2 regions of the Rhodococcus sp. B7740 genome follow, and region 1 is predicted to be linked to the other one. Evidence: predicted binding sites of a transcription regulator. Region 1 holds the regulator's gene; the other holds the start of a gene.
What was found. The regulator LexA, encoded in region 1, represses DNA repair genes until DNA is damaged. The targets are predictions, from matches to a motif close to CGAACANNTGTTCG.
Positions count from the first base shown of each region.

Region 1 (4,421 bases):
GGGCCAACGGGTACTCGACGCGGCCATGCCGCCCGTCGTGACCGGTGCCGTCGTCGTGCTCATCGGGCTGAACTTGGCACCGGCCGCCACCACGTCGTTCGAGGCACAGCCGCTGATCGCAGCCGTCACCCTGATCGCGATTCTGCTGGCGACGGCGCTCGGACCCGGCTTGATCGGGCGACTCGGAATTCTGCTCGGTGTCGTCGTGGGTTGGGTGTTCGCCGCCGTCACCGGGGGCATCGCGCAACCACGCCTCGACGCACTGAGCGCGGCGAGCTGGATCGGTCTGCCCGAGTTTCGCGGTCCGTCCTTCGAGCTGTCGGTGATCCTCGTGGCGCTGCCGGTGGTGATCGTCCTCGTCGCCGAGAACGTGGGACACGTCAAAGCCGTCGCCGCGATGACCGGCAAGAACCTCGACGACGTGGCCGGTGACGCATTGATCGCCGACGGGCTGGCGACCACACTCGCCGGAGCAGGCGGCGGTTCGGGAACCACCACCTACGCGGAGAACATCGGTGTCATGGCTGCCACCCGCGTGTACTCGACCGCGGCGTATTGGGTCGCATCGATCACGGCGATGGTGCTCGCGTTCTCGCCCAAGTTCGGTGCGCTGATCTTCACCGTCCCCGACGGAGTCATCGGCGGCGCAACTCTGGTGCTGTACGGCCTGATCGGGCTTCTCGGCGTACGCATCTGGACCGACGCGAAGGTCGACTTCACCGACCCGGTCAATCTCATCGTCGTTGCGGCGGCGCTGGTCGCCGGAATCGGTGACCTGACACTGTCCGTCGGATCGGTCGAACTCGGCGGTATCGCCTGGGGTTCGGTGGGCATCCTGCTGGGGTACCCGATCGTCTCGGCGCTCGCCAGGAGTGCAGGCACCCGAGGTCGTTAGCGGGGTCGGTCACGGATCGCGCGCGTTTTGGTCATCGACCACCCCGACGCCGCGGACGTAGTGTTTCCCTGTGACGTCAGTCGTACCGGCGATCGAGATTCGTAGAGATTTCGCGTGGTCGCTGCCGGTATGCACCGAACAAGGAGACATTCGTGGAACGCACACTTTTCGAGCCCGAGCACGAGCTGTTCCGGGAGTCGTACCGGAAATTTCTCGATCAGCACGTAGCGCCGAACCACGCGAAGTGGGAAGAGCAGAACATCGTCGATCGCGACGTCTGGGTCGAGGCCGGTAAGCAGGGCTTCCTCGGAACGGCAGCGCCCGAGGAATTCGGCGGCGGCGGAGTCAAGGACTTCCGCTACAACGCCATCGTCACCGAGGAAACCACCCGTGGCGGATACAGCGGTATCGGTTTCACCCTGCACAACGACGTCGTCGCGCCGTACCTGATCGATCTCGCGAACGACGAGCAGAAGGCGCGCTGGCTTCCCGGATTCTGCTCCGGCGAACTGATCACCGCGATCGCGATGACCGAGCCGGGAACCGGAAGCGACCTGCAGGGCATCAAGACCAAGGCGGTACGTGACGGCGACGACTGGGTGCTCAACGGCTCGAAGACGTTCATCACCAACGGAATCAACGCCGATCTGGTGATCGTCGTGGCCTGCACCGACCCCGAGAAGGGCGCACAGGGCTTCAGTCTGCTGGTCGTCGAACGTGACATGCCCGGATTCGAACGCGGCCGCAACCTCGACAAGATCGGCATGAAGGCCCAGGACACCGCCGAACTCAGCTTCACCGACGTTCGTGTGCCCGCCGCCAACCTGCTCGGCGACGAGGGCATGGGCTTCATCTACCTGATGCAGAACTTGCCGCAGGAGCGACTCTCGATCGCTGTCGTCGCCGCCGCGGCAATGGAATCGGCACTGGACATGACGATCCAGTACTGCCGCGACCGCAAGGCCTTCGGAAAGTCGATCGGCAAGTTCCAGAACACGCGCTTCGTGTTGGCGGAACTGGCCACCGAAACCACCGCCACCCGCATCATGGTGGACAAGTTCATCGAGCTGCTCAACGCAGACAAGTTGACTGTGCAAGAAGCCGCCATGGCGAAGTGGTGGACCACCGAGAATCAGGTCAAACTGATCGACCGGTGCCTGCAGCTGCACGGCGGCTACGGCTACATGAAGGAATACCCGATCGCCAAGGCGTACATGGATTCCCGTGTACAGACCATCTACGGCGGCACCACCGAGATCATGAAGGAGATCATCGGCCGCGGATTGAATCTGTGATCCGCTGATCCGAGACACGCGAAGGGCCGCAGCACTCCTGTGCTGCGGCCCTTCGCGTGTCACCTCGGTGACGATCCCTACAGCTTGCGCATCACGGTGACGACCTTGCCGAGGATCGCGGCGTTGTTGCCCGGGATCGGCTCGAACAGCGGGTTGTGCGGCAGCAGCCACACCTCGCCCTTGGACCGCTTGAACGTCTTGACGGTGGCCTCGCCGTCGATCATCGCAGCGACGATGTCGCCGTTGTCGGCCACGGACTGCTGACGAACCACCACCCAGTCACCGTCGCAGATGGCCGCATCGATCATCGATTCACCGACCACCTTGAGCAGGAACAGCGAACCCTGTCCGACCAGCTCGCGGGGGAGCGGGAAGACGTCCTCGACGGCTTCCTCGGCCAGAATCGGACCGCCTGCAGCGATCCGGCCCAGTACCGGCACGAACGTCGGGGTAGGCAGCCGATCCTGCTCCTCGGACGCCTGCGATCCGTCGACCGCGGCGGCTGCCTGATCGGCCTGCACCTCGTCGAGACCGCGGACGTCGACCGCGCGGGGCCGGTTGGCGTCGCGCCGGAGGAAACCCTTGCGTTCGAGCGTACGGAGCTGGTGAGCGACGGAGGAGGTCGATGTCAGGCCGACCGCGTCACCGATCTCTCGAATGCTCGGCGGGTAACCGCGCTCGGTCACCGAAGCTCGAATGACCTCGAGTACCTTCCGTTGCCGCTCGGTCAGACCCGCGCTGATGTCGGTGCCGACTTCCATGGCCTTGGATGTCGGTTCCGCGGCAGGCTTACCCGCTGCGGCCTTCGGTGCGGTGGCCCTGGCTCCGGTCGCCTTGGAACCGGTGGTCGTGGAAAGCGTGGTCGACCTCGTCGAGGTCTCGTCCTTCATGCTGTCGGCCTCCTGCTGGTGTCCTGGATCCGGTCTGCGTGGTAGGTCTGCGCGGACTGGAGTTGATGGTGTCGACTCGTGTGGCGTGTGGTTTCTGACACGAATCTAGCGTGTATCAGCTGTTGAATCAAACATCTGTTCGACTCGTGTCGCGTTTTCTGCAGACTTTGTCGGAGGCTCGTGATAGAACTTCGAACAAGCGTCCATCGAACGCCTGATCGAACAATCGATCCAACGAGCGAAGTCGAGGTTCCGATGACCATCATCACCGATCGCCCCACCGCCACCGGTGTCCGCGCCCGATCCACTGCCGTCGAGCGCCGCCGCCGGGCGCGTCCCGTTCTGCAGAGTCCCATCGGAACGCACGGTGTCACGGGAACCCGTACACAGAATTCACCGTGCCTCCCGGTCCTCGATCCGTCGTGGACCGACGTCACCGATCGCGAGCAGGCCGATCGCGAGTTCGACGCGACCTCGGCGCACTTCGCCGGCCAGCCGGTTCGGATGCGTTCGATCGTGCTGACGGTGTTGGCGGTCCTGGTGGTGGCGGGCGGGCTGATCGGCATCGCGAACCTGCGGGCCGTCGCCCCCGATGCCGGCGCGCAACCGGCGGGTGTGGTCGAGGTGCACGACGGAGCTGTCGTCGAGTACACGCCCGGCAGATGACCACCGGCACCGTCGGGTTCGAGGAGACTGAGTATCCTCGACAGACTGCCCCGATGTGCGTGCTCGTCGTCGGAGCATCGGCTACGACGGAGGATCCCTCATGCATTGCCCGTTCTGCAGGCATCCCGACTCACGCGTGGTCGACTCGCGTGAGATGGACGAGGGGCAAGCAATCCGGCGTCGTCGCTCCTGCCCGGAGTGCGGTCGCCGATTCACCACCGTCGAGGCCGCAGTGCTGGCCGTCGTGAAACGCAGTGGTGTCACCGAGCCGTTCAGCCGAGAGAAGGTCGTCAAGGGAGTCCGTCGCGCCTGCCAGGGCAGAGATGTCGACAACGACGCGCTGAACCTACTGGCACAACAGGTCGAGGACGCCATCCGTGCAGCGGGATCCGCGGAGATCCCCAGCAACGAAGTGGGCTTGGCCATCCTCGGTCCACTCCGCGACCTGGACGAAGTGGCCTACCTGCGCTTCGCTTCCGTCTACCGCTCGTTCAGCTCGGCAGAAGACTTCGAGAAGGAAATCCACGAACTGCGCAAGCACCGCGAGTCCGCAGACATCGACTGACAGGCCCGCCCATCAGCGACGCTGGTCCGAGATCGCCTTCTCGATGCGCTTCTCCGACACCGGGTACGCCGTGCGAATGCCCTGCGCGAACAGTCCGACGCGCAACTCCT
Region 1 is NZ_CP010797.1:1,351,996-1,356,416, reverse strand. It holds gene NY08_RS06180 (uracil-xanthine permease family protein) at 1-895, shown strand, start outside; gene NY08_RS06175 (acyl-CoA dehydrogenase family protein) at 1,048-2,190, shown strand; gene lexA (transcriptional repressor LexA) at 2,268-2,951, opposite strand; gene NY08_RS06165 (hypothetical protein) at 3,336-3,746, shown strand; gene nrdR (transcriptional regulator NrdR) at 3,847-4,311, shown strand; gene hrpA (ATP-dependent RNA helicase HrpA) at 4,324-4,421, opposite strand, start outside.

Region 2 (4,421 bases), 710 kb from region 1:
GCGGGATAACTGTTCCTGGCGTGGGGCTTGTTGTCGGTGGCGGTGCTGATGTCGGCGGGACCGTCCCGGTTCGCTCGGGTCGCTCCGGAGCAGAGCCTGTTTCGGTTCGGTCCGGTGCAGTGCCGGACTCCGGCGATGGTGCTGGATCGGAGTCATGGTCGGGATCTGCCCTTTGGTCGGAGGCAGATTCTGCAGTTGTCGCCGGCGGTGCTGATGCGGTGGCTGTCACGGTGGTCGGCGAGGGCGAGGGCGAGGGCGAGGGCGAGGGTGAGAGTGAGGGCGAGGTGGTCGTGTTCGTTACCGGCGTGCTGGTCGCAGATGGCGCGGGTGTGGGCGATGCAGCGGTGACGGATCCGTTCGCCGGTTCCACCTCCGGGGCAGTGGTCGCATCGGTGACGACGTCGACGGAAGCACCTGTGGTCAAGCAGGACTCGGTCTCGGGTTCTGACTCGGCGTCGATCTCGGGTTCCGGGTTGCTGTCGGTGCGGCTGCGAGTCTCGGTAGCGCTTGTTCCCGACGCGGTGTTTGTCCCTGAGTCGGCGTCCGTGTCCGTGTCCGTGTCCGCTGTCGCTCCCGACCCCGAGTCCTGTTCCTGCGTCTGCTTTTTCGGTGTTCGTTCCCATTCCCCGGTTTCCGGGTTCTGCACGGCCAGTCCGAGTTTCTCGGCGAGGGTGACTGCGTCGGTGAGCAGGATCTGCCACTGACTGCTGCGCGCCAACTCCCGAGCGAGGTCAGGATCGATGGAACCGTGCCCGGCCAGATACGCCGGGTTCGCAAGCAACCCGATCAGGGTGGCGATGTCGACGGTGACCATCGTCAACGGCACCCGCCTATCGGGCAACACCGCATCCGCTTTCGGGCAGTCCTCCCGTCGGCACAGGCACGCCAAGCGCGATTCACCGTGCATCCGGGCCATGAACGCATCACACAGGCGTTCCTTCTTCCCGCGCGGATCTTTCGGGCACAAGGTGTCGGCCATCTCCTCGAGCAACTGCCACGCAGCGGCAGCTTCCGGGGCAGTCAACTCCGCCCGGATCCGCGCCAGTTCCCCGGCCGGGGTGTAGGTGACGGTCCGGAACCTCTTCGCGAACTCGCGTAGTGCGGCAGCTTCCTCGGGGGCGACCCGCAGCAGGATGTCCCAGATCTCCTTCTCGAGCGGACCCGGCGACAACCGGTGGGCTGCCTCGACGACCTCGGCTTCGACGGAGCTGACGATGTCGTCGGAGAGGTTGTCGAGGATCCGGCACACCGTCCGCACCCGCGGAAGGTCGACCTCACCGCCCTCGAATGCTCTCCGTAACAGGGGCAATCGCGTGTGCAAGGCGACGCCGACCGAGATATACGATTCGGCGACCGTCGCCGAGCACCCCAACGCGACAGCCATTTCGGTACGCCCGTACCGGCTGTAATGCTTGTACTCGATGTCGAGGGTGATCCAGCTCCGATGAACCTCGTAACAGGCGGTGATCTTGCGGGCCGCCTGCCGATTCTCCGCACGCGCAGCAGCAGTCAACGCCTCCAGTGACACGATCGGTACAGCACCCATCTTTCACCCCCCCCGGTGAGCAACATTTCAGAACGTGCGTTCGAACTGAAAGAAGACTAACCCGGGCCACCGACAAGAAACGAAAGCGCAGACTCGGCAGCTCGTGCTCACCACCCCGACCAGCACAAATCAGCCGAGCTCGAACTCAGAATGTCGTGATCTGAGCCGCGGTCGTGCGGTGCCGACCACAGTGAGCAGTGCCGATACCCTGGCCTTGTGGAGCCCGACCATAGGAGATGTCTCGACGTCAGAAGGGCGTGCGGTTTCTCCAACACTGCGCCGTAACGGTCGTTGAATCGCCGCGCGATGACCCTGGAAACGTCGACGTGTGGAACATCCTTGCCGACGGGTACCACGTCTGCCGTGCAGAACAAGAAGTCAGCAGCCCGGTGTACCGGGTACGCGAGCCGAATGCGTACATGTCGTAGATCTCTCCGTCTCGAACCCGCGGCCATATCGTCCAGCGCAGCGTCGAAGACGTGCTGCCGCACGTGCCCGACTACCTCACGGTCCGTGACGACCCGACAATTGGTCAGCATCACCACACTTTCCGAATCACCCCGACCAAATGACCGGAAACTATTGGCCTCGTTGCTCTTACGCCAGTGAGTACGAGCCGGATCGGCGCGCGAGCCCGTTCGTGGTGTCAGGATCGATCGAATCCTGACACCACGAGCGCCATCGGCCTAGGCGTGCTCGGGTACCGACAGTCGATTCTCCGCTGCGGCGAGTGAGTCGAATCCGTCTGCCTTGAGCAGATTGTGGACGTTGCGCCGGCGAACGCCCATGTTTCCGCCGTCGTACACCGGGAAGCAGAGGACGTCTTCCATGATCGCAGCGATCGGGGTCAGGTTCGTGTACGCATCGACGCCGACGAGACGCATGGCGTCGTACACCACCTGCACGGCCGTCTCGGACGCGAATATCTTTGCTTCGTTGGCCAATTCACGGTCGCGTCCACCGGTGCGATCGAAGTGATCGGCAGCCTTCCATGCGAAGTAGCGGACCGCCTCGATCCGAGTCTTGATGTCCACCAACATGTATCCCGCGTTCTGGTACTCGATGACGGGTACCGGACCGGACCGGTGGTCGGTCTTGGCGAACTGCAGGGAGTAGTCGAATGCAGCCCTCATCCTGCCCACGCACGCGGCGGCGATGGACGAGCAGGTCCAGGAGAAGGCGGTGGCGACGATGTCCAACCCGTCGCCCGGCTTACCGATGAGGTTGCCGACCGGCACTCGCACGTCGCGGAATTCGACTCGCGGCGAGTTGGTGGCGCGGTGTCCGATGGTGTCGATCATGTCGGTGATCTCGACCCCCGGCGTCCCCTTCTCCACGACGATGACCGCGAGCGACTCCGACGGCGGGAGCGCAGGATCGGTGCGGCACACCACGCTGATCAGGTCGGCACCCTCACCGTCCCAGCCCGAAGCATTGGTGGTGTAGTGCTTGGCACCGTTGATGACCCACTCGTCGCCTTCGCGTCGCGCGAAGGTCCGAATTCCGACGGTCGGGTCCACCGAGTCGTAGTTGGCCCCACCGGTCACCTCGGTGTATGCGATCGCAGCCAGCCGAGGCTCGCCGTCGCAGAACTGCGGGAGCCAGCGGTTCTTCTGTTCCTCGGTGCCGAAATTGATGATCGGATTCAGTCCCAATCCGGTGCCGAGCAACGCTGTCGGAGTGTTGATGTCGACCCGAGCGAGTTCCTCGGCCGCAAGGGCGAACGTCAGATTGTCGAAGTACGCGCCGCCGTATTGATCGGGAACCAGTCCCTTGACGAATCCGAGCCCGGCCAGCTGCTTGTAGACCGGCTGCAATGCGTAGAAGCGATCCTCCGGCCGGGGCAAGGGCGAAATGGCGGCTGCTACTTCGCTCAGGATCTCGTCTGCCACTTGCCGCGCCTGCATGCGCACGGCCATCTGCTCGGGGCTGAGCTCGAAACTCAGGGTCATGTGGGACTCCTCGATGTCTGTCCTGGTGGGGTGAAGAACGGAATCGGGCGACGCTGCCCTGCACACCAGTTTCATCGGGTGAGTCGTCCTGGTCTTGTACTGGACTGCGCCGTGATCGGTACCGTTCTGCACACTCGGACAGAGCGTTTCGCTACCGCTGCACCAGCTGCGGCAGTTCCCTGGTCTTCATCGACGCTCGGTATTCGACCGGACTGCATCCGAAGTGCGATCGAAACGACTTGGCCAGGTGCGCCGAATCCGAGAATCCCCACGCCGCTGCGATCGTTCCGATCGACCGATCGTCGCGCGAATCGGCAAGCTCACGACGACACGCCTCGACTCGATGCTCACGTACCACGGCACCGAAAGTCGTTCCCGCCCTCTCGAACAGTGCATGGAGAGTGCGAACCGATACCCCTACGTGGCGGGCTGCCTCGGTGGCGGGAACTCGGCCGAAGGGAAGCCGGGAGTCGATGAACCGAACCGCGGACACCCGGAGTGCTTCGTCGGTCTGCAACGAGCACGCGGTGTCTCGCTCGGCCGTTGCTCCCAGCACCGCGCGGAGCAGATCGACATGGGCGGCACCGATCATCTGCCGCTCGGTGGGGTGCAGTGAGGAATCGCTCCGCCAGGTCTCGACCATCAGTGAGCCGAGCAAGCGAGCCGAGCCCGACGAGCTCGAAAAGCGCCGAGCAGTGGTCCCCGCCGACGGTGCGACGACGTCTGCCAGCAATGGCCGTGGCAGACGGAACGACAGGACCCGCCACAGTTCGTCGTTGCCCGGTTCGACGAACTCGAGGCGGTACGGGCGGGTCGAATCGACGACGGCGAATTCGCCTCGGGAGACGGTGCACTGCCGCCCGTCCTGGGTGGTCGTACAGTGCCCATCCAGTTGGAGGTTGACGAAGACGACGTCCTCGTCC
Region 2 is NZ_CP010797.1:2,066,450-2,070,870, forward strand. It holds gene NY08_RS25095 (HNH endonuclease signature motif containing protein) at 1-1,546, opposite strand, end outside; gene NY08_RS25835 (hypothetical protein) at 1,654-2,085, opposite strand; gene NY08_RS09390 (acyl-CoA dehydrogenase family protein) at 2,233-3,498, opposite strand; gene NY08_RS09395 (helix-turn-helix domain-containing protein) at 3,650-4,421, opposite strand, start outside.
Region 2: NY08_RS25095 (HNH endonuclease signature motif containing protein) is a predicted target of LexA. The motif match lies at 1,576-1,589, and genes of this name have one in related genera.